One region of the Pseudoalteromonas sp. BSi20429 genome, then DNA from elsewhere that is predicted to be linked to it. Evidence: predicted binding sites of a transcription regulator. Region 1 holds the regulator's gene; the other holds the start of a gene.
What was found. The regulator ArgR, encoded in region 1, controls arginine synthesis, uptake and breakdown. The targets are predictions, from matches to a motif close to ANTGAATANNTATTCANT.
Positions count from the first base shown of each region.

Region 2: a site for ArgR is predicted at 2,049-2,066, ahead of argC (N-acetyl-gamma-glutamyl-phosphate reductase). Genes of this name have one in related genera too.

Region 1 is NZ_BADV01000089.1:20,920-24,619, forward strand. It holds gene ispB (octaprenyl diphosphate synthase) at 1-61, shown strand, start outside; gene mdh (malate dehydrogenase) at 148-1,080, opposite strand; gene argR (transcriptional regulator ArgR) at 1,306-1,773, shown strand; gene P20429_RS03290 (Dyp-type peroxidase) at 1,781-2,680, opposite strand; gene P20429_RS03285 (ABC transporter ATP-binding protein) at 2,729-3,700, opposite strand, start outside.
Region 2 is NZ_BADV01000023.1:125,740-129,439, forward strand. It holds gene P20429_RS14290 (hypothetical protein) at 1-766, shown strand, start outside; gene argE (acetylornithine deacetylase) at 832-1,992, opposite strand; gene argC (N-acetyl-gamma-glutamyl-phosphate reductase) at 2,217-3,227, shown strand; gene argB (acetylglutamate kinase) at 3,228-3,700, shown strand, end outside.

The sequences.
Region 1 (3,700 bases):
GTCTGACTATAAGCAAGCACTCATAAGCCTTGCTCGTATTGCGGTTGACCGCGACCACTAGTTTTAACTAGTTACACAGTGTGAAATTAATTCTGAGCAATAAAAAAGCCTGCAAATGCAGGCTTTTTTGTTATTCTACTTTGGCTATTACGCCATGAAATCAACACCTTCTTTGATGTCTTTTTTCAGTGTTTCAAGCATGTCATTTTTTGCTTTTGTTTCAAATGCGCTTAGTTCGCCGTAAGAAAGAATTTCTTCTACGCCGTTTTTACCTAAACGTACTGGATGTGCAAAGTACTCTGCATCGCCATTTTCAACAGCAACGTAAGCGTAATCTACAACTTCTTCACCTTGTAGGCCTTTAACTAAAGACATACAAAAACGAGCTGCAGCAGCACCCATAGATAGCGTAGCTGAACCACCGCCTGCTTTAGCATTTACAACTTCAGTACCCGCATTTTGGATACGTGGAGTAAGTGCAGCAACTTCTTCATCAGTGAAAGAAACACCTTCAACTTGAGAAAGTAGAGGAAGAATGGTTGTGCCTGAGTGACCACCAATTACTGGTACTTTAACAGTTGCTACGTCTACGCCTTTAAGTTCAGCAACAAATGCTTCTGAACGAATAACGTCAAGCGTAGTAATACCGAATACGCGTTTAGCGTCGTAAGTACCTGCTTTTTTGAATACTTCAGCAACGATTGGAACTGTGCCATTTACTGGGTTAGTAATAATACCTACTAACGCTTTAGGACAACTAGCAACAATGCCTTCTGCTAAAGTTTTGATGATACCAGCATTTACATTAAATAAATCAGCACGATCCATACCTGGTTTACGTGGCATACCCGCTGGGATAAGAACGATGTCAGAGCCTTCAAGCGCTTTGTTTAATTCGTCTGCGCCAAAGCCTGCTACTTTAACATCTGTTGGGATGTGAGAAAGGTCAACCGCAACACCTGGTACTACTGGTGCAACATCATAAAGTGATAATTCAGAGCCAGCTGGTAAGCCTGTTTTTAATAATAAAGACAACGCTTGGCCGATACCGCCTGCAGCACCTAATACAGCAACTTTCATTGGAATTCTCCGTAATTTGAGGTAGGAAACATTTGTGGCTCTTAAGATAATGAAATTAGCGACTAAAAACAAATTTATCCTGTCTATTTCAAGTATATTTTCGACCATAGTCGTAAACTTTTGTGATTTAACGCATCAAACTGGCAAGTTAACTAAACAACTGCTGCATAATTATTCATTTTTGTGTAGAATTTGCGGCATAAATAACAAAAACGAATAAAGACTATGCAACCACAAGATAAACAAGAAGCACTGGTAAAAGCATTTAAATCACTATTAAAAGAAGAAAATTTTGGCTCTCAAGGCGAAATAGTTGATGCATTAAAAGATCAAGGCTTTGACAATATAAGCCAAAGTAAAGTATCGCGCATGCTAAGTAAATTTGGTGCTGTACGCACACGTAACGCCAAACAAGAAATGGTTTACTGCTTACCAGCTGAAATGGGTGTACCTACGGCTAAAAGCCCATTACGCCAATTAGTAATCGACATTATGCACAACGAAATGATGATCATTATTCGTACCAGTCCAGGTGCTGCTCAGCTTATTGCGCGTTTATTAGATTCATTAGGTAAAGCAGATGGCGTACTAGGAACAATTGCAGGCGACGATACTATTTTTATCGCTCCTGCTAAAATATCTGAAATAGATGTAACACTTGAACGTGTTCGCATTTTATTTGATACGGTTTAATAGCAAACTAAATTTGTTTTAAAAACCCGACTGAAGGCGCAAAGAAAGCAGAACCCATATCGGCTTGAGTAAAATCAAGCCAGTGGTCGTAACAATCCCCTTCCCCTAAACGACTATTAAGTACTTTTTCAAATGCGGTGCCCGTACAAGCGCATGTAATTGATAACATTCCCTGCTCATACACATCGCCATAAGGCATGCTCTGATTTAATAATAGCGGTTGTCCGTCTTCGTCTTTTAGCTCACTTCGCGAAGCATGGCTGGTTTCGATCGCGGGGGTAATTAGCGTGTTATCAAGGCGCGTACGCCCCATTATTTGTTCTTGCTCGCTCAATGATAAGTGCTGCCACATAGTTAAATCATGCTTATAACGCTGTACATGAATATAACTCCCCTGATCTTCAAAATTGCCAGGGTTACTAATTAAAGCCGTAGCGCGCTTTTTTCTTCCATGTGCGGTGTCGCCACCATAAACAAAACCATTAAAATCACGACCATCTAAAAAGCGAAAATTACGAATTTGCTCCACCAGCTCAACATCGGGGGCAAATAATTTTAAAATTTGCAGCGCAAATAAATGGTTAACGTCTTCACGGTCAGAGCGAATTTGCACAAATAAATCGCACGGTTGTACGCTCATTTGATGATCGCTATGGTTTATATTAGGAAAGCTCTGTAATTCGCTTGGGATGTATTCAGGGAGGATATGCGGCCAATATTGCGCACCAATAGCAACCATACAAGAGAGCATTGATTCTGAAAATTGATCGCTAAATTCTTCTTCAATAGCGCTTACTTGTTTTAACTTTGCGCGAAGTGATTCATCTTGACCATCAAACACATTAAAAAATAAGTGCAAACCGTGTAAGTTTGCTTCAGCACAAATCCCTGATTGCGCTTGCGCCATTGTTATTCCTTAGTTTTACAGATAAAAACACAGCGAATAACAAATTAATTACGATTCGAAAAAATTCACCGTGTGAGGTTTTATTTTTATTATAACCTGTTCATTATTTTCAAATGACTGGCCATATTGTGCAGCAACTTCAATTTCTTGTTTATCAATAACAAGTGAATAAACATACGCCGAACCAATAAAGCGACGACTTATGATTGTAGCTCGCTTGCTGAGTTTGTCACTTTGGTTATCTGCCACTAATTCTATTTGATGAGGGCGCACATATATAAGCCCTACGCTTACGTTTTGCTTACTCTCAACATAGGACTCGACTAAACCAAATGGTGTTTTGTATTCAGTTGCTGTTAATACTTCTGCGCTCAAGTATATGCCTTGACCCAGAAACTCTGCAACCTCCTTTGAACATGGAGCTGCAAAAAGCTGCTCAGGCGTGCCTTGTTGCTCAATTTTACCGCGATGCATAATGGCAAGTGTATCTGAAAAGGCAAACGCCTCTTCTTTTGAATGTGTAACAAACACAGCAGATACTTGGGTTGCCTTAATAATTCGACGTATATCGGCAATTAATTCAAAGCGTACTTGTGTGTCGATATTTGAAAAGGGCTCATCAAGTAGCAATAAACTAGGCTTATAAGCTAATGCACGAGCAATAGCTACACGCTGCTGTTGACCACCCGATAACTGATGCGGGAACCTGTCGGCACAGCCAATTAAATGTACCAGCTTAAGCATTTCATCAACGCGTTGCTGCTTTTGAGCTTTACTCATTTTACTAAGCCCAAATGCGATATTATTTGCTACCGTTAAATGCGGAAACAATGCATAATCTTGAAACATCATGCCGATGTTACGGTGCTCAGGCGAGACAAACGATTGCTCATCACTCACTAATTTACCGTCTATAAAAATAGACCCTTGCTTAGCTTCAATTAAACCTGCAATCGCTTTTAACGTGGTCGTTTTGCCGCACCCACTCGCTCCGAGTAGACAAACAATTTCATCTTTACC
Region 2 (3,700 bases), on a different contig from region 1:
TGTTATTTCAAAAAGCGTAGAAATAACAAACATGGAAGTAATAAGCCCAGAGGGCGACAATGTTGCTAATATTCAAAGCATTGAAATAACAGGTTACGAGCCAGATAAAATATCACCGCATACATCATTTGATGTAAAAAGCTTTCAGTTTGATAAAGACTTTGTTTCAAAATTACCTGCTGATACAAACGAAATGCTCGCGTCGGCAAGTTACGACTTACATTCATCACTTGATTACGATGAAGAGTCTGGCAATAGTGATGTAGTAGTTAAGCTTGATGCAAAAGACATTGTTAGTTTTAATATGGATATGGGCTTGGCTAATTCAAAAGCATTAATGGATGCTTCATTGGCGATTAGTAAAGCGCAGCAAGAAGCGGGTAACCAGCCACTTACTTATGAGCAAGAGTTACAGCAGCAAACACTTGTTATGCAAGCAATGAGTAAGTTAGAGCCGCGCAATGTTAGCTTTGCCTTAAATAACCAAGGTAAGTTAAAAGACTTACTATCAAGCGAGCTTGAAAAGCAAGGCATGACGCTAGAGCAAATGGAAATGATGTTAGAGCAGCAGTTACAACAAGCTCCTGTAACTGAAGATATTGCAGAAGCTTTAACCAGCTTTGCGAAAGGTTTAAATTCATTCAGTGTGTCAGCAAAGCTACCTGAAGGTAAAACTATGATGGAAATTAACCAACAAGTTATGATGCTAGTAGGGCAACCTGAAGAGCTAGTTAAGTTTATTAACTTAGAAGTTAAAGGTGATTAAGCCTTAGTTTTGTATTAATAAAGGCGCCAATTGGCGCCTTTATTATTTTGTGTTGTTATAAGCAGTTAATAACTCTGATTGCTAAAGCAGTTTGCTTTTATGATATTGGTGATTGTTTGTTGTGATGGTTTTATTTTTTCCATCGCTAAAAACTCATCAGGCTGATGCGCTTGGTTAATTGAGCCAGGGCCCATTACGATTGTTTCACAACCGAGTTGCTGGATAAACGGCGCTTCAGTGCAATAATTTACCGCGACCGCTTTCTGCCCCGCTATTTTTTCAGCCATTTTAACTAAAGCACTGTCGGTGCTACCACTAAATGCCGGGATTGGTTCATGTAAATCAATAACGCTCACCGCATTTGGGTATTGCTGATTTATCTCTTTTGTTGCATCAAGCACTAATGCTTGTAGTTCTTGTACACTTAAACCTGGTAATGGGCGCATATCTATATGCATTTCACAGCAACCACAAATTCTATTCGCATTATCGCCACCATGAATATTACCTAAGTTTAATGTTGGATAAGGAATTTCAAAGTGATTTATTGAATACTTATGCTTTAATTGCTCTTTTAAGATCATCAATTTTGTAATCACTTTATGCATTACTTCAATGGCGTTAAGGCCACGTTCGGGATCTGAGCTATGCCCAGAGCGACCAACCACTCTTATTGCTGTACTCATATGGCCCTTGTGCATAAATACTGGCGTCATATCAGTAGGTTCGCCAATTATACAGCGTGCAGGTTTTAAATTAGGGTGCTTACATATTTGCTGTGCACCTGCCATAGTTGTTTCTTCATCGGCAGTGGCGAGTATTAAAATAGGTTGAGTTTGATGCTTTTCATCAAGTTCACTAATCGCTTGTAATACAAAAGCAAAAAAACCTTTCATATCAATGCTTCCTAGCCCGTACAATTTATTGTCTAGTTCGGTAAGTTTAAACGGATTGTGGTTCCAGCGGCTGTCATCAAAAGGCACTGTATCTGTGTGGCCCGCAAGCATTAACCCGCCATCGCCTTTTCCACGCTTTGCTAATAAATTAAAGCGGCCTTTACCTCCTTCTAATTCAATAATTTCACACGTAAAACCGAGTGTTTCGCACCACCTCGCAAGGAGTTCAATTACGTTTTTATTGCTCATACACAAGCTGTCTTCAATTGCACTAATAGAAGGGGCTGCAATCAATTGTTGATACATAGAAATAAACGAAGGCAAAGGCATAAAAAAATCCAAAATTATTATTCAATTTAATTGCATAACAATATAAAAGTATTTATGATGAATATCAATTCACTTTTTAAGCATAAATATATTAAAGTAAAGCTATGAAAATAATGCGACGATAATCTACAAATTCATTAAATTAAGTCTTAATTTAGCGTCTTAGCTAGTTTAAGCGAACAACATATATATTCAGCAGTAAATTTTAAAATAACGAGTAATCAATGAATGTAGTTATTATTGGCGCAAGCGGTTATAGCGGCGCAGAGTTAGCAAGCTTAGTTGCTAATCATCCAAACCTTACCTTAACAGGCTGTTATGTATCTGAGGGTAGCTTAGATAAAAATAAATTACTAAGTGATTTATACCCAGAGCACCTTGGCTTACTAGATTGTCCTTTACTTCCTCTTAGTGCATCAGCTTTTGATGACATTCAAAGTGATGCTGACTATGTGTGTTTATGTACCGATCACAAAGTAAGTGTTGATTTAGCGCCTCAATTTTTAGCTATGGGTAAAAAAGTATTTGATTTATCTGGTGGCTATCGCCTAGCAAATAATGATGATTACGTTACTTACTATGGTTTTGAGCATCAACACCCAGAGCTTTTAAATGAAGCGGCTTACGGTTTAGCTGAGTGGAACCATGATGCTATTGCTAACGCAAAGCTAATTGCTGTTGCAGGCTGTTACCCAACAGCGGCGCTCAATGCACTTAAACCGCTTAAACAAGCAGGCTTATTGAGCAGCGAAAGTATTATTATTAATGCCGTTTCGGGTGTTACGGGTGCCGGGCGTAAAGCGAGTGTAGGAACACATTTTTGTGAGGTATCGCTTGCACCTTATGGTTTGTTTAACCATCGCCACGGTCCTGAAATTGAACAACACCTTGGCCACAAAGTATTATTTACACCGCATCTAGGTAGCTTTGCGCGCGGTATTTTAGAAACTATTTATGTACAACTTAAGCCTGGCGTTACCAAGGAAAACGTTGCATCTGCTTATCAAGTGCTTGCTAACGAACCATTAATTCGTTTGTTAGGCGATAAAATACCTTCAATTAAAGGTGTTGCTAAGCAACCATTTGTTGATATTGGCTGGCAGCAACAAGGCACGCAGTTAATTGTAATGTCTGCCATTGATAACTTATTAAAAGGCGCTGCTGGACAAGCTTTGCAGTGTATTAATATTTCTATGAATTTAGATCACACTACGGGCTTAAAAGGAGCGTTTTAAATGAGTAAAAAAACGTGGGTTATTAAACTCGGTGGTGCAGTACTTAATACAGAAAATGCAGCAAAAGCGTTATTTGACGTGCTAAGCGAGCAAAAAAATGATGAGTTTGTCATTGTTCATGGCGGTGGTTCTTTAGTAGATACATGGCTAAAGCAAGCGGGTTTTGCTAGTGCTAAACACCAAGGTTTACGTATTAGTCCAGCAGAGCAAATGCCTTATATAGTGGGTGCGCTTGCAGGTTGCGCTAATAAACAATTAATGACTCAAGCTATAAGCGCAGGGCATAAGCCTGTCGGCTTAAGTCTTTTTGAGGCAGGTGTGACTGCAACCCAAAAATTAAAAGCGCTTTGCTTAGTGGGTAAATGCACAAGTAACGACGATTCTATCATCAATGATTTACTTAGAATTTCTCGTTTACCAATTGTTAGCTCTATCGGCTTTGATGAACAAGGCTTGTGGTACAACGTAAATGC